Regions from separate parts of the Sphingomonas sp. HMP9 genome, predicted to be linked through region 2. Evidence: riboswitches for the same ligand, from Rfam matches in the RefSeq annotation. Region 2 holds a riboswitch; each other region holds the start of a gene.
The links. A riboswitch is a leader RNA that binds a small molecule or an ion and turns the genes downstream of it on or off. The one in region 2 is predicted to bind cobalamin.
Positions count from the first base shown of each region.

Region 1: it holds a riboswitch for cobalamin, as region 2 does, so the genes downstream of both, HMP09_RS04475 (DUF1636 domain-containing protein) here and HMP09_RS03715 (HoxN/HupN/NixA family nickel/cobalt transporter) in region 2, are expected to answer to the same signal.
Region 3: it holds a riboswitch for cobalamin, as region 2 does, so the genes downstream of both, HMP09_RS08580 (TonB-dependent receptor plug domain-containing protein) here and HMP09_RS03715 (HoxN/HupN/NixA family nickel/cobalt transporter) in region 2, are expected to answer to the same signal.

Region 1 is NZ_AP022673.1:1,026,504-1,032,871, reverse strand. Features, by position in the region: gene HMP09_RS04485 (NAD(P)/FAD-dependent oxidoreductase) at 1-1,539, opposite strand, end outside; gene cobO (cob(I)yrinic acid a,c-diamide adenosyltransferase) at 1,595-2,200, shown strand; cobalamin riboswitch at 2,394-2,589, shown strand; gene HMP09_RS04475 (DUF1636 domain-containing protein) at 2,762-3,169, shown strand; gene cobT (nicotinate-nucleotide--dimethylbenzimidazole phosphoribosyltransferase) at 3,166-4,179, shown strand; gene HMP09_RS04465 (histidine phosphatase family protein) at 4,176-4,745, shown strand; gene cobS (adenosylcobinamide-GDP ribazoletransferase) at 4,742-5,455, shown strand; gene HMP09_RS04455 (cobyric acid synthase) at 5,420-6,368, opposite strand, start outside.
Region 2 is NZ_AP022673.1:854,345-860,712, forward strand. Features, by position in the region: gene cobN (cobaltochelatase subunit CobN) at 1-416, opposite strand, end outside; gene cobW (cobalamin biosynthesis protein CobW) at 425-1,474, opposite strand; cobalamin riboswitch at 1,579-1,792, opposite strand; gene HMP09_RS03715 (HoxN/HupN/NixA family nickel/cobalt transporter) at 1,952-3,019, opposite strand; cobalamin riboswitch at 3,187-3,405, opposite strand; gene HMP09_RS03720 (S9 family peptidase) at 3,467-5,575, opposite strand; partial or broken gene HMP09_RS03725 (cytochrome P450) at 5,619-6,353, opposite strand.
Region 3 is NZ_AP022673.1:1,941,998-1,948,365, forward strand. Features, by position in the region: gene HMP09_RS08570 (FecCD family ABC transporter permease) at 1-92, opposite strand, end outside; gene HMP09_RS08575 (ABC transporter substrate-binding protein) at 241-1,047, opposite strand; gene HMP09_RS08580 (TonB-dependent receptor plug domain-containing protein) at 1,044-2,942, opposite strand; cobalamin riboswitch at 3,059-3,257, opposite strand; gene HMP09_RS08585 (TonB-dependent receptor) at 3,578-5,641, opposite strand; gene HMP09_RS08590 (DUF4126 domain-containing protein) at 5,690-6,280, opposite strand; partial or broken gene HMP09_RS18660 (hypothetical protein) at 6,339-6,368, shown strand, end outside.

The DNA.
Region 1 (6,368 bases), 170 kb from region 2:
ACCCGCACCTTCACCCGCCGGGAACAGGCCCGCCGTGTTCAGGCTTACGAAATCGTCGCCGCGCGTGATCCGCACCGGCGACGACGTCCGTGTTTCGACGCCGGTAAGCACTGCGTCGGGGTGGTCATAGCCGGGAATCTCGCGCCCGAATGCTGGCAGAGCCTCGCGCAACGCCGTGATCGCGAACTCGGGCAGGCATTCCGACAGATCGGTCATATGCACGCCCGGCTTGTACGACGGGACCACCGACCCGAGGGCGGTCGACGCGCGCCCCGCGAGCAGGTCGCCGATCCGTTGCGCAGGCGCCTTGTAGTTCGACCCGCCCGCAACATAGGCGCGCGACTCCCAGTGGCGTTGCAACTCGATCCCGGCGAGCGGGTGGCCGGGATAGTCGCGCTCGGGGTCGATGCCGATGACGATGCCGGAGTTCGCGTTGCGTTCGTTGCGCGAATATTGGCTCATGCCGTTGGTGGCGACGCGCCCCTCCTCGGAGGTCGCGGCGACGACGGTGCCACCCGGGCACATGCAGAAGCTGTAAACGGTGCGGCCGTTCTTGCAGTGGTGCGACAGGCTGTACGCCGCCGCACCGAGATCGGGGTGGCCGGCGCAAGGCCCGAACCGCGCTTCGTCGATCCACGACTGCGGATGCTCGATGCGGACGCCGATCGAGAACGGCTTGGCCTCGACGTGCACGCCCTTGGCATGCAGCATCTCGAACGTGTCGCGGGCGCTGTGGCCGACTGCGAAGACGACGTGGTTGGCCTCCAGATAGTCGCCGGTGCTCAGGTGGAGGCCGCGAAGCTGGCGCACGCCTCCCTCTTCGACGACGTCGAGACCGTCGACGCGGGTCGAGAAGCGGTATTCACCGCCGAGCGCCTCGATCGTCTCGCGCATGCTCTCGACCATGGTAACGAGGCGGAACGTGCCGATATGCGGATGCGCTTCGGTCAGGATTTCGGGGGGCGCGCCGGCCTTGACGAACTCGGTCAGGACCTTCCGGCCGAGATGGCGCGGGTCCTTGATCTGGCTCCACAACTTGCCGTCGGAGAAGGTGCCGGCGCCGCCTTCGCCGAACTGGACGTTGGATTCGGGGTTGAGGACGCTCTTGCGCCAGAGGCCCCATGTGTCCTTGGTGCGCTCGCGTACGACCTTGCCGCGGTCGAGGATGATCGGGCGGAACCCCATCTGCGCGAGGATGAGTCCTGCGAACAGGCCGCAGGGCCCTGCGCCAACGACCACCGGGCGCGGGCCGGTATAGCTCGGGCCGCCCTTGGTGACGAAGCGATACCCGGTGTCGGGGGTGCGCTGGACGTGGCGATCCTTGCGGAAGCGGGTGAGGACAGTGTCCTCGTTCTTCAGCGTGACGTCGACCGAATAGACGAGTTGGATGTCCATTTTGTCGCGCGCGTCGTGCGCGCGCCGCGCGATCGTGTAGCGGATCAGGTCGCGCGGCGTCACGCGCAGCCGGTCGCGGATCGCGGCGGGGAGCGCCTCGTCGGCGTGGTTGAGCGGCAGCTTGAGGTCGGTGATGCGGAGCATGAGGCACGCTCTAGCGCCGCGCGGCGCGATCCGCCATCGGGGAGCGGGAGAGGACATGATCATGCGGACCGATGACGAGCAGAATGCCAAGAGCGCCAAGCGCAAGGAGGTCCATGACCGGATCGTCGCGACCAAGACGATCGAGAAGGGGCTGATCATCGTCCACACGGGCAAGGGCAAGGGCAAGTCGACCGCCGCCTTCGGCATGGCGGTGCGGATGATCGGGCACGGCCGGAAAGTCGGCGTCGTCCAGTTCGTCAAGGGCGCGATGGCGACGGGCGAGAAGGCGGTCTTCGACGCGTTTCCCGTGCTGTGCGAATTCAAGCCGATGGGCGAGGGGTTCACCTGGGATACGCAGGATCGCGCGCGCGACATCGCGGTGGCGCGCGAGGCGTGGGACGAGGTCAAGCGCATGATCGCGGATCCGTCGTATGCCATGGTCGTGGCGGACGAGCTGAACATCGTGTTGCGGTATGAGTATCTGCCCGTCGACGAGGTTCTCGCGGTGTTGGCGGCCAAGCCCGAGATGACGCATGTCGTGGTGACTGGGCGGAACGCGCCGGATGCGTTGATCGAGATGGCGGACCTGGTGACCGAGATGACGCAGGTGAAGCATCCGTTCCGGTCGGGCGTGAAGGCGCAGCTGGGGGTGGAGTTCTAGGGGCGCGCCGCGATCGTCGACGTCCGTCATCCGTCCTCCGTCATCCTGACGAAAGTCAGGATCCAGAGCCAAAGAGGGTAGCGCTCGTTACCCTGGATCCTGACTTTCGTCAGGATGACGGGGGTGGGTGGGACATGCTGGCGCGTGTCCTAAGGATACTGCCCGTGTCTTGCGTCGCCTCTTCCGCCCGCGTATCGCTCGACCCGCGACAGGTTTTCCCGAGGCGGCAACGCTGAGGGGAATGAAAATGGGAACGGGAAACACCCGGCTGCCCCTGCAACTGTACGCGGCGAGCCATCGTGCCACATGCCATTGGGATACTCCCGAGAAGGCGGCGCGGACGGCGTTGACCCGCGAGCCAGGAGACCTGCCTGTCGCGGTCGTCTTTCGTCCGGCCAGGGTGCGCCGAACGGACGGGTAACACCCCGAGCGACGACATCGCTTCGTGTCGCGCAAAGGCTGGAGGCGTGCGCCTTTTGCCCTTCGCGTGGTGCGGGACCGACTGTCCGAAGGGGTTCCTATGCCAATAGTGATATGTTTTGAGATCATCCGGGAACGGACATGCTGAAGCCGGTCGAGGACGGCGTCGCGGTGGTCGCGTGCAACACGTGCCGCCATTCCGCCGACGCGCGCGACGACGGTGACGGCGTGCGCGGCGGCGCCCGGCTGGTCAGCGCGTTGAAGGCCGTGCAGGCGACCGATCCGGCATATGCCGGGGTCGCGGTGCAGGAGATGCCGTGCCTGTTCGCGTGCCAGGATTTCTGCACGATCCACCTGCGCGCGCCTGCCAAGGTCGGCTATGTGCTCGGCCGGTTCGAGGCTACCGAGGATGCTGCGCGGGCGATCCTCGATTACGCGAAGCTCTACGGCGAGAGCGCATTCGGCCAGGTGCCGTTCAAGCAATGGCCGCAGGGTGTGAAAGGGCATTTCATCACGCGGACTCCGCCGGAGGGGTTCCTGGTCGAATGACCGCGTTTGCGACACCCGCCGCGTTTCTGGCGGCGTTGCGCGGATTGCCGCGGGCCGACGCGGCGGCGCGGTCCGCCGCGATCGCCCGGCAGGGGGATCTGACGAAGCCGCCGGGGTCGCTCGGGCGGCTGGAGGATATCGCGGTGTTCATGGCTGGCTGGCAGGGCAACCCGCTGCCCCGGCTCGATCGCGGCAGTGCTGTGGTGTTCGCTGGCAATCACGGCATCGTCGCGCGCGGCGTGAGTGCGTTTCCGGCCTCCGTCACAGCCCAGATGGTCGCCAATTTTCAGGCGGGCGGCGCGGCGATCAACGCACTGTCGCGCGCCGCGGGGCTCGACCTCAAGATCGTTTCGCTAGATCTCGACCAGCCGACGGCGGACTTCACGCAAGCCCCGGCGATGTCGGAGGACGAGTGCCTCGCGGCGATCAACGCGGGCGCGGCGGCAGTCGCCGATGCGCCGGATCTGGTCGTCCTCGGCGAAATGGGAATCGGCAACTCGACCACTGCCGCCGCGCTGTGTCTGGCGAGCTTCGGCGGGTCGGCACGCGACTGGGTCGGGCCGGGCACTGGCGTCGATGACGAGGGTATTGCGCGGAAGATCGCGGTCGTCGACGAGGGGCTCGCGCTGCACCGCGACGGGCTGGGCACGCCGTTCGAGATCCTGCGGCGGCTCGGCGGACGCGAGCTGGCGGCGATCGCGGGCGCGGTGCTTGCCGCGCGGTTGGCGGGTGTGCCGGTGATGCTCGACGGGTTCATCTGTTGTGCAGCGGTCGCGCCGTTGGCGGCAGCGTGCCCCGACATCCTCGCGCATTGCCTGGCGGGACACGTCTCGGCCGAGCCGGGACACCAGCGCCTGCTGGAGCACATGGCCCTCGCTCCATTGCTGTCGCTCGGGATGCGGCTGGGCGAGGGTAGCGGCGCTGCGACCGCGACGTTGCTTGTCCGCGCCGCATTGGCGGTGCACGCCGAGATGGCGACCTTCGCCGAGGCAGGCGTTTCCGCGGCGTGAGCGCGCACATGCTGTATCTGATGCGGCACGGTGCGCCGGCGGTGGCGGGGCGGCTCCTCGGGCGAACCGACGATCCGGCGACCGAGGCGGGGATCGCAGCCTGTTTAGCGCGGGCCAGCGGGCTTGAGATCGACCGGATCGAGGCATCCGACCTGATCCGCGCGCGCGGCTGTGCGCAGGCCATCGGCGAGCTGCGAGGCGTTGCGGTCGAGACCGATCCACGTTGGCGGGAACTGGATTTCGGCGCGTGGGACGGGCTGGCCCCGGCGGCAATCGACCCAACCCGACTGGCCGCCTTCTACGACGATCCGGACGCCGCGCCGCCCCCCGACGGCGAGCGCTGGTCCGCGTTGCAGGCCCGTGTCGCGCAGGCCCTTGCCGCTGTGCCGCCAAGATCGACGTTGGTCGTAACGCACGGTGGCACGATCCGCGCGGCACTCGCGGCGTTGTGCGGGTTCGATCGGCGGCAGATATGGGCATTCGACCTCCCTTATGCTGCGCTTGTCTCGCTACGGATCTGGCCGGGCCCGACGCGGACCGTGCAGATCGTCGGGCTGGCGACGTGAGACGGCTGATCGTCGCGTTCGGGTTCCTCACTCGCTTGCCGATGCCGCGCGTCGATAGCGGCGCCGAGGATTTCGCCGCGGCGATCCGTTTCTATCCCGTCGTCGGCCTGGCGATCGGCGCGATCGTCGCAGTCGCCGGCTGGCTGGGCGCGCTGGTCGATCCGTGGACAGGCGCCTGTGCCGCGCTACTGGTGTGGATCGCGGTCACCGGTGCGCTGCATCTCGACGGTCTCGCCGATCTCGCCGACGGGCTCGGCGCGGCACATGGCGATCGGACGCGGCTGCTCGCGGTCATGGCCGATCCGCATATCGGCAGCTTCGGCGTCGTCGCGATCGTAGGGCAGATGCTCGCCAAGCTCGTGCTGTTGCATGCGATCGGACCGCACTGGCCCCTGATCCTCGTACCGTTCGCCGCGAGGATGGGGCCGCTACTCTGGTCGAAGCTGTTGCCGCCACTCCGGCCCGGTGGCCTCGGCGCAGCGGTCGCCGGCGCGGTCCGCCCTCGCGACCTGCTCGGGTGGGGCCTGCTACTCGCGCTCGCTGCCGTCGCAGTACCGGCGCTGCTTGCCCTTCCGCTCGTAGCGGTGGCCGTCGCGGCATGGTTGCGGCGGACGCTCGGTGGGGTGACTGGCGACGCGCATGGTGCCGGGATCGAGATCGTCGAAACCGGGTTGTTAGTCGCGCTCGCGGTGGCCCGCGCGCTCGCTTAGCGCTAGCAGCGCGTCCAAGTCGACATGCCGCTCGAGCGTCGCGGCGATCGCATCCAGCGCGTCATCGATCGAGGCCGCATGATCGGGCCCGCTGCCCGCGACACCCAACCGGGCCAGCCACGCCGCGCGCTGCTCCGCAAGCGCGAGCAGACCGTGGACATAGCTGCCCGACACCAGCCCGTCCGCACTCGTCGCACCCTCGGGACTGCCATCGGCACGGTGCCCGACCGGACGGGCGGTCGCTGGCCCGGTGGTCGCCCCCATGTGCATCTCATAGCCCTCGAAAGACGCGCCCCGTGCCCGGCCGCGAACTCGCTCCAGCGTCTTGTGGCCGGTAAGAACCGTGTCGACATCGAGCAGCCCTAGCCCCTCGACGCGGCTCGCCGGCCCCTCGATCCCGTCCGGGTCGGCGATACTGCGACCGAGCATCTGATACCCGCCGCAAAGCCCGAGCACGGGCTTGCCGCGACGATGATGCGCATGGATGTCGATGTCCCATCCCTGCGCGCGCACGAAGGCGAGATCCGGGATCGTCGCCTTCGATCCCGCGAGCACGATCATGTCGACGTCCGGGATTGGGGTGCCGGGCGGTACCATCACCACCGCGACGCCGCGTTCGAGCCGAAGCGGATCGAGGTCATCAAAATTGGCGATCCGCGGCGTGATCGGACAGGCGATCGTGACCCGGCGCTGCGCACTGGCGGCAGGTCGTTCGAGGATCACCGCATCCTCGCTCGGCAGCCTCACCGCATCGGCTAGCCACGGCACGACGCCATAGCCCCGCCACCCGCTCCGCGCTTCGATCGCGCGATACCCGTCGTCGAACAGCGCGGGGTCGCCGCGAAACTTGTTGATCAGGAAGCCGTGGATCATCGCCGCGTCGGCCGGGTCGATCACCGCGCGCGTGCCGACG
Region 2 (6,368 bases):
CGGAGCGTCGAAAGCAAGATCGTCGAGGCGGCATCGAGGCGCGCGTCGATCCGACCATCGGCGGCAAGGACTGCAAGCGCAATGCCCTTCTCGCGCGCGAGAGTCTCGACCTGTTGCAGGCCGTAGCTCCAATAGGAGCGCCCGCCGATCAGTCGGATCAGGATGCCCTTCGCACCGGCCAGCGTCTGCTCGACATAGGTGTCGACCGAGAGCGGGTGCTGAAGCGCGGTCAGGTTTGCCAGGCGCAGCGAGGGCAACCGGCCTCCGGCCGCGGCCGCACGTCTCCAGCCTGCAGCGAATGCGCCGAGGTCGCCGTCGGAAAAGGATAGGACGACGAGGTCTGCGGCAGATTGGGCGAGGTCCTGTGGGACCGCGCTTTCCTCCAGCCCGTGGGTCTCGCGGAAGACGACGTGCATCGCGGGCCTCAGGCGTCCAGCGCGGCCTTAATTCGGGCCTCGTCGATGCGGTCATGCTCGGCGATGATCACCAGCTGCGTGCGGCGGGGTTCGTCGGCGCGCCACGGGCGGTCATACTGCGTCCGGACCCGCGCGCCGACCGCCTGGACGAGCAGGCGCATCGGCTTGCCGGCGACCGCGGCGTATCCCTTCACGCGCAGGATGTCGGCGCTGCGGGCGAGCGCTTCGATCCTGGCGGCAAGTTCGGCAGGATGGGCGATCTCGCCGAGCGCGACGACGACGCTGTCGAAATCGTCATGCTCGTGATCGTCTTCGCCGTCGTGATGTGATGGGCGACTGGCGATGTCGTCCTCGGCGGCGGCGTTCAGGCCCAGGATCACGCGCGGGTCGATGATGCCGTCGGTCAGGTCGATCACCGGGAGCGGGCGGGCGGACTCGGCGGCGATGACCGCGCGCGCCTTGGCGACGCCCTCGGGACCGGCGAGATCGACCTTAGTGAGCAGGACGAGATCGGCGCACGCGAGCTGGTCCTCGAACACTTCGGACAGAGGCGTCTCGTGATCGACGCTCGGATCGGCGGCGCGCTGCGCATCGAGCGCGGCGACGTCGGGCGCGAACCGTCCGGCGGCGACCGCCTCCGCATCGGCAAGCGCGATGACGCCGTCGACGGTGATGCGCGAGCGGATCGCCGGCCAATCGAACGCTTTCAGCAGCGGCTTGGGGAGCGCGAGGCCGGACGTTTCGATCAGGATGTGATCGGGGCGCGGGTCGAGCGCGAGCAGAGTCTCGACGGTCGGAATGAAGTCGTCAGCTACCGTGCAGCAGATACAGCCGTTCGCCAGCTCGACCACGTTCTCGGCCGGGCAATCGGGGATTGCGCAGCCCTTGAGAATGTCGCCGTCGATGCCGAGCGTTCCGAATTCGTTGACGACGACCGCGAGACGGCGACCGTTCGCGTTGCGGATCAGGTGGCTGATCAGCGTGGTCTTGCCGGCGCCCAGGAAGCCGGTAACGATGGTGACGGGGACTTTTGCCAGGGTTGGCGAACGGTCCGACATTGTTGTTCTCCTTCGAGCATACGCGGGCACGCACGACCTTTCGGCCGCACGCGTTCGTCGCTCAGACGGAGTACCGTGCCGCGACCATCCCCTGGATCAAGGCAAGAGCGACCGTTGCGCTGGCAGGTCTCCTGGCTCACGGGTCAAAGCTCGACATACGCCTTCCCAGGTTTGCACCCAGTGGCTGCCCCCTCGCGAAGGGCTTGTGCGTCTCGCTCACCGCTTACAGTTGCAGGGACAGCCGCGGCATTGGGAGGATACCTCCCGCACCGCATTCCCATTCAAGCCCCGAAGGGCACCGGCGCGATCTGTCGAGGTTCGGTGAAACCGAGCCTCGAGGGTGGGTTAGAGGAATATCTTTGGCGTGCCAACTCGCTCGGTCCCCTCATCCTGATGAAAGTCAGGATCCAGATTGACGGACGCTGTCGCCTGTGGCTCTGGATCCTGGGTCAAGCCCATGATGACGGGGTGCACTCGTCATCCGTGCACGACCTCGATCTCGTCGAAGCGTTTCCAGCGGTAGATCGCGAAGCTCAGCACCCAGCACAGCACGAACAGGCCGATGATCGCAAAGCCAAGGCCGTTGAAGTTCTCGCCGAGCGCGGTCGCCACGTCCCAGGTGCCGCCGGTCAAGCCAAGCTTCGCGCCCAGCAGTGCCAGCGTCTCGATCCCGCCGATCGCGATCGCGACGATCGCCGAGATCAGCGTGATCGTGATGTTGTAGTAGAGCTTGCGGATCGGCTTCACGAACGCCCATTCATACGCGCCGAGCATGACGACGCCGTCCGCCGTGTCGACCAGTGCCATGCCCGTCGCGAAGAGAATCGGGAGCACGAGGATGGTGCCGATCGACAGACCGTCCGCCGCCTGGCTCGCGGACAGGCCGAGGATCGCGACCTCGGTTGCGGTGTCGAAGCCTAGCCCGAACAGGAACCCGAGCGGGGCCATATGCCAGCTGCGCGTGACGAGCCGGAACATCGGCCGGAACAGGCGCGCGAGCAGCCCGCGGTTGCCGAGCAGCAGATCGAGGTCTTCCTCGACATAGACGCCGCCGCCGCGGACATGGCCGAACGTCCGCCACACGGAGCGCAGGATGACGAGGTTCATCGCCGCGATCGTGAACAGGAACACCGCCGAAATGACGGTGGCGACCACGCCGCCGACTTGCTTGAACGCCTCGAACTGCGCCAGCGCGCTGGCGGTGAGCGCGATCGCGACCGCGGCGATCAGCACGATCCCCGAATGGCCGATCGCGAACCAGAAGCCGACCGCGATCGGGCGCTGGCCGTCCTGCATCAGCTTGCGCGTCACGTTGTCGATCGCGGCGATGTGATCCGCATCGACTGCGTGGCGCAAACCCAGCCCCCAAGCGAGCAACGCGGTGCCGAGCATCAGCGGCTGCGCATTAAAAAGTGAGAACGCCCAGCCCCAGGCGGCGATGTTGGCCACGACAAGGGCTGCGAACATCCAGCCGATGCGTTTGCGCGTCGACAGTCGCCTGGGTTTATCGAGCGTCGCCGGTTTCTCGATCGTGACAGTCGTCATGCAGAACTCCCCGGCGTCCGACGAGGACCGGGGCCTGCCGCGAACGGCCGGGCCGTGCGACGACCGGACGCCATGAGCGACCGACGCACGACGCCGATGCGGCCCCCGCCACAAGGTCGTCGCTCAGACGGCGTTCACCGTGCCTCGGCCACCCCCTGGACCGGGACAAGAGCGACCAGACGCCGGCAGGTCTCCTGGCTCGCGGGTCAACGCTCGGCACCCACGCCTTCCCAGGCTCTTCGGCCCAGTGGCTGCCCTCGCGAAAAGGGCTCGTGCGCTTCGCTCGCCGCTTACAGTTGCAGGGACAGCCGCGGCATAGGACGGCGAACCGTCCGCACCGCATTCCCAATCAAGCCCTTCCGGGCACCGACGCGATCACGGGAAACGGCTCGAAGCCGCGTCCCGCGCGATCGGTACCCTGCTTTCGATCGCGTGCCAACGGGCGTGCTATTTCGTCAGGCCAAGTTGTTGCAGCATGAACGCCTGCCATTCGGCATTCTGGCGATAGCGTTCGAAGCGGCCCGACTTTCCGCCATGCCCAGCCTCCATGTTGACCCGGAACAGCAGCGGGTTCGTGTCGGTCTTCAGTTCGCGCAGCTTCGCCACCCATTTGGTCGGCTCGTAATATTGCACCTGGCTGTCCCACAGCCCGGTGCCGACATAGAGCGCCGGATACGCCTTCGCAGCGACGTTGTCGTAGGGCGAATAGCTCAGTATGTAATCGTACGACGCCTTCTGCGCGGGGTTGCCCCATTCGTCGTACTCGAACGTCGTCAGCGGGATCGACGCGTCGAGCATCGTCGTAACGACATCGACGAACGGCACCTGTGCGATGATCAGCTTGTAGTCCGCCGGCGCCATGTTCGCGACGCCGCCCATCAGCAGTCCGCCCGCGCTGCCGCCCATCGCGGCCACACGGTTCTTGGCGGCATATTTCTGCGCGACGAGATAGCGGGTGACATCGATGAAGTCGGTGAAGCTGTTCTTCTTGTTGAGCAGATGCCCGTCGTCATACCAGCCGCGCCCCATCTCCTGCCCGCCGCGGATGTGCGCGATCGCGTAGACGACGCTGCGATCGAGCAGGCCGATCCGGCCCGGATCGACCGCCGGATCGCTCGAAATGCCGTAGCTGCCATAGGCGTATTGGAAGAGCGGCGCGGTGCCGTCGCGCTTCACACCCTTGGCATAGACCAGCGAGACCGGGATCCGCGTACCGTCGCGAGCGGGTGCCCAGACGCGTTCGGTTACGTACTTCGCGGGATCATAGCCCGGCACCGGTGCGACCTTCAGCACGCGCCGCTCGCCGGTCTGCGCGTTGACCTCGTAGGTCGTCGTCGGGGTCACGAGCGAGCCATAGGTGTACCGAACCCACGGCGTCGCGGTTTCCTCGTTGACGTCGAGCGACATGCGATAGGCGGGTTCGTCGGCGGTGACGGGGGTCGACTTGCCCGCGTCGCTCAGCACGCGGATCATGCGATTGCCACCCTCGCGCTGGTCGATTGCGACGAACCCATCGAACGGCTTGAAGCTCTCGATGAAGACCCTGTCGCTGGCAACGGTCAGGTCATGCCAAGCAGGCCTTCCTTTGCCAAGATCGGCGTCGGCGACGGTGACGAGCTTGTAGTTCTCGGCATCCTTGTTGGTGCGGATAATCCAGCGTTTGCCGAGATGATCCGACCTGTAGCGGAACTCTCGCGCCCGCGGCGCGACGATCGTGAAATTCGTTGGCGTAGCGGCGGGAGCGCAACGCTGCTCGTCGCTGACCGTGCTGCTCACGCCGATGCACACGAACCTGTCGTCCGACGTACGCGAGACGTCGATCGAGAAGCTGTCGTCTTTCTCCTCATATAGCAGCCGGTCGCTCGCGACCGGGGTGCCGAGGACATGCGCCTTCACGCGGTAGCCGCGCAGCGTCACCGGGTCCTTCTCGACGTACAGGATCGTCTTGTTGTCGTCCGCCCAGACGACGTTGGGCTCGATGTTCGAGAGGGTGTCGGCGAGGAGCGCGCCGGTCGCGAGATCCTTCACCTTCAGCACATATTGGCGGCGCCCCACCGTATCCTCGGCCCAGGCGACGCGGCGGTTGTCGGGGCTCACCGCCCAATCGCTCAGCGCGAAGAAGCTGTGGCCCTTGGCCATTGCCGGCTGGTCGAACAGCATTTCGGGCGGCGCGGTGCGGCTGCCCTTGCGGCGCTCTAGGATCGGATAATCCGCGCCCGTCTGGAACCGGGAGCCGTAATAATAGCCGTTCTTGGCATAGGGGACCGAGCTGTCGTCCTGCTTGATATGCGCGACGGTGTCTTCGTAGAGCTTGGCCTCGAGCGGTTTCAGCGACGCGAGCTGCGCATCGGCATAGGCGTTCTCCGCGGCGAGATAGGCGAGCATCTGCGGGTTCTTGCGCGTGTCGTCGCGCAGCCAGTAATAATCGTCCTCGCGCGCGCCGTTGGGCGACGTCACCTGGAACGGCTTCTTCGCAACGCGCGGTGGCTGGACCTGCGCCACCGCGGCCGTCGCGAGCAGCGCCACACCGGCCAGCATCATGTAGCGCATCGTCATATCTTGCCCCGCCCAGTTGGTCGGCTGCGAAGATGACGAATTGTTACGGCGAAGCAAGCGGAACGAACGTCACCGGCAGACCGTCCTTCGGGCGTGGGATCGGGAACACCTGCCACGCATCACCGCTGCCCGGCGCCGCCTCGATCCGGTAGCGCGTCAGCAGATGCGCGATGAGCAGTCGCATCTGCATCGTCGCGAAGTGCAGCCCGATGCACATATGCGCGCCGCCGCCGAACGGCACCCACGCGAACCGGTGGCGGCCCTTCGACGCCTCGGGTGTGAAGCGCAGCGGATCGAACCGCTCGGGATCAGGCCAATATTCCGCCATGTGATGCGTATAGGTGATGCCGACGCCGACGCTGGTCCCCGCCGGAATGTCGAACCCGCCGAAGCGGAACGGCTTCAGCGCCCGCCGCGGGATCGACGGGACCGGCGGCATCATCCGCAGCGATTCCTTGAACGCATATTCGGTGAGGACGAGGCGATCGAGCTGCTCGGTCAGCGGCAGCGCCGTATCCAGCGCCGCGACCTCGCCACGCAACCGCTCCTGCCAGTCCGGGTTGCGCGCGAGCAGCATGACGAGGCTGGTCGCGGACGAGGTGATCGTGTCGTGCGCGGCCATCATCAGGAAGTTCATGTGGTCGGCGATCGCCAGCGCGGTCAGCGGTGCGCCGTCGTCATCGGTCGCACGGCAGAATTGCGAGAAGAAATCCTGTCCATCGCCGCTACGTCGCGCGGGGATCTCGCGCTCGAAAAAGTCGACGAGGTAGGCGCGCGAGCTATGTTGGAAAAT
Region 3 (6,368 bases), 1.1 Mb from region 2:
GCCGGCACCCAGACTTTCCCACAGCCGAGCGACAGCCCGAACAGGAGGACTACAAGCAGGCCAAGCGCGATGAGTTTGAGCAAGCGGGTCATCATAATGCGTCCCGAAGCATGCCGAACGCCACCACCCCGGCGGAGGCCGGGGCCCAATTGGGGAACACTTGCGACAGTGGGCAGCGCGCAATTATTTTGGCCATTCCAATTGGACCCCCGCCTACGCCTAAGTGGCGTGCATGTCGCATCACAGCCCCGCCCGGATCGCGGCGAGGCGTTCGAGAGCAGGCGGGATCGTCGGCCCGCCGCAATTGATCAGCACGCGCGAGAAGACGGCTTGCGGCGTGCGCGGCAACAAACGGTGGCGCAACGCGGTGCCGCGGCCGGCGCGTTCGGAGGCGATCACGACGGCGGGCGGCTGCGTCACGATCGTCTCGGCGGACAGCGTGCCGGTATGCGTCAGGCCGTAGGTCGCGGCCGCGTTGCGGAAGCCGACGCGCGTCATCATGTCGTTCAGCAACGTGCTTCCCCCGGTCGCGAGATCGCCGCTGATATAGAGCAACGCGCTTGGCGAAGCGCTGTCCTTGCGGCTCCAGCGTGCCACCGCGCGGTCGATCTCGGCGTTGATCCGTGCGCCACCCATCGGCGCTCCCGCGGCCTCGGCGATCTGCGTGACCTGCGCCTGGCTTTCCGCAATCGAGTCGGGGATGCCGACCAGCAGCGTCTTCAGCCCGGCCCGCGCGTAAGCCGCTTGCGTCGCGGGCGGCGTATAGGTGCTGGCGATGACCAGATCGGGATGGAGCGCGATCACCTCCTCCGCGGTCCCGGCGATCCCGCGAAACCGGTGGGCGACGGCGATAGGGATCGAGGTCGCGGACGGGTCTTGCGAATAATGGCTGATCGCGGCGATCCGCGCGGGCGGCAGGATGCGGATCAGCACCGCATCCACGCACGGATTGGTCGAGACGATCCCCCCGCCCCCGCTCGCCGCCAGACTCGGGGGCCTGGCACAGCCTCCGAGCAGGAGCGCGAGGAGGATCGCCGCCCGGCTCACTTCAGGCGCAACCGCACGCCGCCATAGGCCGCGCGGCCGTAATTGCCGTAGCCGGCGATCGTCTCGTATCGCGCGTCGGTCAGGTTATCGACACGGCCATAGACCGCGAACCGCTCGCCGATCGGCAGCTCCGCACGAACCCCGGCGAGCGCATAGCCGTCGAGCCGCGTGGTATTGCCGGCGTCGTCGAAGCTGTCACCGACCATCGTCACGGTGCCGCCGACGGACAGGCCGAACCCGAACCGGTAATCGGCATCGACGCTCGCGGTCTGCTTGGGGCGCCGCGCGAGATCATTGCCGAAATTGTCGCCGATCGAACGGTTCTCGGTGTCGATATAGCTGTAGTTTGCCGTCAGCGTCAGCGCGTCGACCGGGCGCAACGCGAGCGTAAACTCGACGCCCTCCGCTTCGGCCCGCGCAACATTGTCGTAGACGCCGAACGGACGGTTGGCGCAGATCGAGTCGCGCGTCGCCAGCTCGGCCGGGCTGCAATCGCGAAAGTCGATCTGGTTGCGCGTGCGGCGATTGAAATAGGTGACGCCGACGCGTGCCCGGTTACCGAGAAACGCCTGTTCGACGCCGACGTCGAAGTTGCGCGCGGTCTCCGGAGCGAGGAAGGAATTCCCGTAGTCGGAGAAGAGCTGGTACAAGGTCGGTGCCTTGAAGCCCTCGCCGTAGCTGGCGCGGAAAGTGGTGCCAGCGTTGAGGGCAAGTGCAGCGTTCGCGCCGACCGTCGTGTGGCTGCCAAAATCGTCGTGATCGTCGTTGCGGATGCCGCCGGTGACGGTGAGAATGTCGAGCGGCTTGACGATCAGCTGGCCGTACACACTGGTGATGCCGGTATCCGCGAAGGTAGTGCCGTCGTTGAAACGGCTGTTCTCGCGCTCGACGCCTGCGACCACGCGCACCCGGTCGATCGGGCGGAAGTCGCCTTGGTACTCATAGCGCTCGCTGCGGCCGCGACCGATGAACGATATGTCGCCGCCGGGGTTGGAGAAGTTGTCGCGGTTGATGTCGGCGATCGTGAACGCCACGCGATTGTTGAACCGGCCGTCGGCCAGGTTCGCATGCAGCCCGGCATAGCCGTACACCTCCTGCGTCGTGCCATATGCGGGGCTGTCCGCCACCACGTACGTCTCCGGGTCGAAACCATCGTCGATGTCGACACGGCTGTCCGCGAAATAGCCGCGCAGGTCGAGGCCGATGCCCGGCGCGAACTCGACGCCGAGCCGCCCGGTCGCGCCATATTGACGATAGCCGTCGCGCTCGGTGCCGCTGGCCGCCGACGAGATGCCGTCGGTGCGCAGATATCCGCCGGTCAGCGATCCCGACACCGGCCCCGACTTGCCCGAGACGCCGGCGCTGGCGAACACGCCGTCGGCATAGCCATATTCGGCGTTGGCGCGCGCCTGGACGCCTTCGGTCGGCGCGGCGGTGATGATGTTGACGACGCCGCCGATCGCCTGGCTGCCCCACGGCACCGAGTTCGGCCCGCGCAACACCTCGATCCGCTCGACCGAGCTCGACAGGAGGTTGCCGAAGTTGAAGCCGCCGCCGGTCGACGACGGATCGTTGACGCGCACGCCGTCGATCACGACGAGCGTCTGGTCCGCCTCGGCGCCGCGGATGCGGACGCTGGTCAGCGCACCGACCGTGCCGTTGCGCGTGACGGTGACGCCGGGCGTGGTCGCGAGCAGGTCGGACACCACGGTGGTTTGCCGGCGCTCGATCTCGGCGCGGTCGATCACGGTCACGGCTTGGCCGATCTCGCTCAGCGGTTGCGCCGCGCGGGTCGCGGTGACGACGATGTCGGAGGCATCGCTATCGGGGATCGTCTGGGCATTCGCCGGTGCCACGATCATCGCGGCGCCCAGGAGAAGGAAGAACTTCGTCATCAGGCACGTCCTAACCAGAACCGCCTGCGACCATTCGCAGCGCGGCCAGACGTCTCTCGCTCGAGGAAACCCGGCTATGCCGGAGCACTCGTCCGCGCCGGACACCCGCCCGCGCAGTGGATCGACCGTGAGAGGCAGGTCTCCTGGCTTCCGGGTCGCCGCGTCCACCCCGCCTTCCCAGGTCGAAACCCAGTGGCATATTCGGGGTGGCCGCTATCCGGTCACAGTTGCGGGTACAGCGCCGGTCTTGCGGATCTCCGCGCACCGACTTCCCTTTTGATCCCGTCGCCGGGAACCCTTCACGAGGGCGGCATTAGTCGCGCGCCAGGCACGGGTCAACGCGGGGGATAAGGAGCATCGACCCGCAAGGGGGCGCTGGGGTAAGCAGGCTGACCATCCATAGCACCACCCCGGCGCAGGCCGGGGCCCAGTTGGGAAACGTCGCTAAGGGAGCGCTGCCCCTCGTTACTGCGACCTTGCCAACTGGGCCCCGGCCTTCGCCGGGGTGGTGGCGTGTTGGTCAGGACGACGCGTTCCCTTCCTTGCTCTCCCGCGAAGGCGGGAGCCCAGACTGGGTCCCCGCCTTCGCGGGGGAAACACGCTATCTTCGTTTCCTTGGCGGGGCGAAATGAATCTTACCGGAGCCCGTACCGCAGCCCCACCCAGATCGTCCGCGGGGTCGCGCGCTCGACGATGGTCGCGCCGCTGATCCCTGCCTCGACGCGCTCGTCGAACAGATTCTCCCCGCGCAGTTCAGCGACCAGCGAGCGCGTGATCGGTAACGCCGCATACGCATCCAGCGTCGTCGCCGGAGCGAGCACCCGCGTGTTCTGGTCGTCGTCATACTGTCGCCCGATATGCCGCACCGTCAGCGACACCGCCGCCGCCTCGCGCCGCCAGTCGACCGTCCCCGACACCTGGTCGCGCGGCGTCTGCGCCGGTCGCAAGCCGTCCAACGCGGCGGTGATCCCCGAACCCTCGACCGTCGAACTCGTATGCGACCATGACGCCTGCACACCGATCGGACCGGGCCGATACGCCGCATCCAGCTCGAACCCCTGCGCGCGGATCGCGTCGAGATTCTGGCGGACACGGTAGGTGGTCACCCCCGGCAGCACCTGCGATGGACTGGTCGTCGTGACGTTCGCCACGGCATCCTTCAGCCGGTTGTAGAAATAGGTCGCGGCGATGCTCATCCCCGGCGCCGGTGCCAGCGTGACACCACCCTCGACCCCCGTCAGCCGTTCCGGCGACAGCAGTGCATTGGCCGCGGTCGCATCATTGCCGACACGGAACGGCCGATACAGCTCGTTGAGCGTCGGCAACCGCCATCCGCGATACCCAGCCGCGCGCAGCGTGATCGCCTCGACCGGCTGGTACGCCACGCCCGCCCGCCCCGTCGTCTCGCTGCCGTCGCGATCCGCATAGCGCAGGTTGGTCAATGCCGCCCCGCCCGCCAGCGGCCGTTCGGTCAGATAGCCGCCATCGATCGACCACCAGTCGACCCGCCCGCCAAGGCTGACCGTAAAGTCGCCCGCCACCAGGCTCCCATCCGCGAACATACCGGTCGTCGTCGTACTACCGCCAGCCTCGCGCCGCCGCGTCGGCACCGCGGACACGAACGTATAGAGCTCCTGCGTCTTGCCGCGGACATCGCGAACATCCGCACCCAGCCTGAGCGTGATATTCTCCCCCAGCGGCGGAGCGATCTCGATGCGCCCGCCCATCCCGGTCGCCGGCGTATTATACTGGTTCAGCGACTGGATCGCGGTCGTCCGCGGCGCATTGATGCTGTTGAAGCTGCTCGCGAACGCCCGCGTCTGCAGATACGCCAGCGCCGAATAGCCCCAGCGCCCGCGCCCGATCAGCCGGACGCTCGCATCCGCGCCCTCGCTTGTATTATCGGTAAAGTCGCTCCCCCGGTCGCGCCGATCGGTGAACGCGCTCGCATTCATCTGCACTTCGGTCTTCGCACCGATCCCGATCACGGTCCGCAACGCCCCCGACGCCTGCTCGTACGGCGCAGCGCGATCGACGATCCCTCGGCTTTCTTCGACTGTCGGCGTAAAGCCGTCGCCACGGGCATACGCGCCCGACACGGTCGCAAACCCCGACTCGCGCACCAGGGCTGCCGACCCCTGCGCATCGACTGAATCCCGGCTGCCATACGCAACGCTGCCCTGGAGCGGCGTTGCCCGGTCCGGCGTCGCACTCTCAAGCTCGACCGTCCCGGCCAGCGCCCCCGGCCCCTGGTACCCGCTTCCGCCACCGCGCGTGACGCGGATGCGCCCGAGACGCCCCGTCGCATAGGCCGGAAACGCAACCCAGCCGCCGAACGGATCCGCCTGCGGTACGCCGTCGAACACCAGTAGCGCGCGACTGGACGCGTTGCCGCCGATGCCCCGCAGCGAAATTCCCTGGCTGGTCGGATTGGCACTGCGCGAATCCGACCGGCGGAATTGCTGCAGCCCAGCGACATCGGCCAGCACGCTTTCCAGCCGGTTGCTCGCATTCGCCTGGATCCGGTCGCGGTCGATCGTGACGATGTCGTACGCACGATCGCCGGGCGCGTTCGCAAGCCCGCGCCCGGTGACGACGATGTCAGCCGGTTGACCGGCAGGCGCAACGGTCATTTGCGCGACCGCACGGCCGGACGAAAGCAGCACGAAGGCGAGCGTAGTGAGCGAGATACGGATCATCGCCGGCGCATGGCAGCTTTTCCGCCCGCCCGGAATACGCCTCCGACGTCAGGCCGCGCGGAGAGACCCCGCGTTGCGCGCGATCGCCGCCGCCCCCGCAAGGACCGCGGCATCCTCGACGAACCCCGTCGGCGTCTGGCCGTATTGCGCCATCGCCGCCATCCGCGCGCGCCAGCCGGGATAGGATGCCGCCACCGCGGTCAGTCCGCCGACCGCGGCACCGATCCACCGTTGCCGCCGCGGGACAAGCGACGCGCCCGCGATCGCCGACGTGATGAAGCGCGCGGCCAGCCCGATCGCGACGATCCGGTCGGGCGCGGTCTTCTGCTTGTCGCCTGCCATCTCGCCGATCGCGAGCGCCAGCGCACCCGCCGCGACGAGGGGATGCGACAACAGCTTGGGCGCACCATTGTCGGCGGGCAATTCGTTGCGCGCCGCTGCGATGGCGACCGTGGCGAGCGGCGTCATCGCGCGCTGGCCACCAACAAGGCCCATCAGGAAGGATGCGAGCATGATGATCTCCGGGAAAGCAGGTTCGAACGCATCAACGCGCGCGGGGCCAGCCAGGGTCCGCCATGCCAGCCCGCCGGCGATCTCCTTGGTTTTGCTTGGAAACCGGTACGTGTGCCGGTCGTTCATCGCGGTATCTCCCAAAGTTTGAGGACATGGATCGACGAGATTTGATGGTAAGGTCATAGTGATAACCGGTGCCGCATCGGGCATCGGC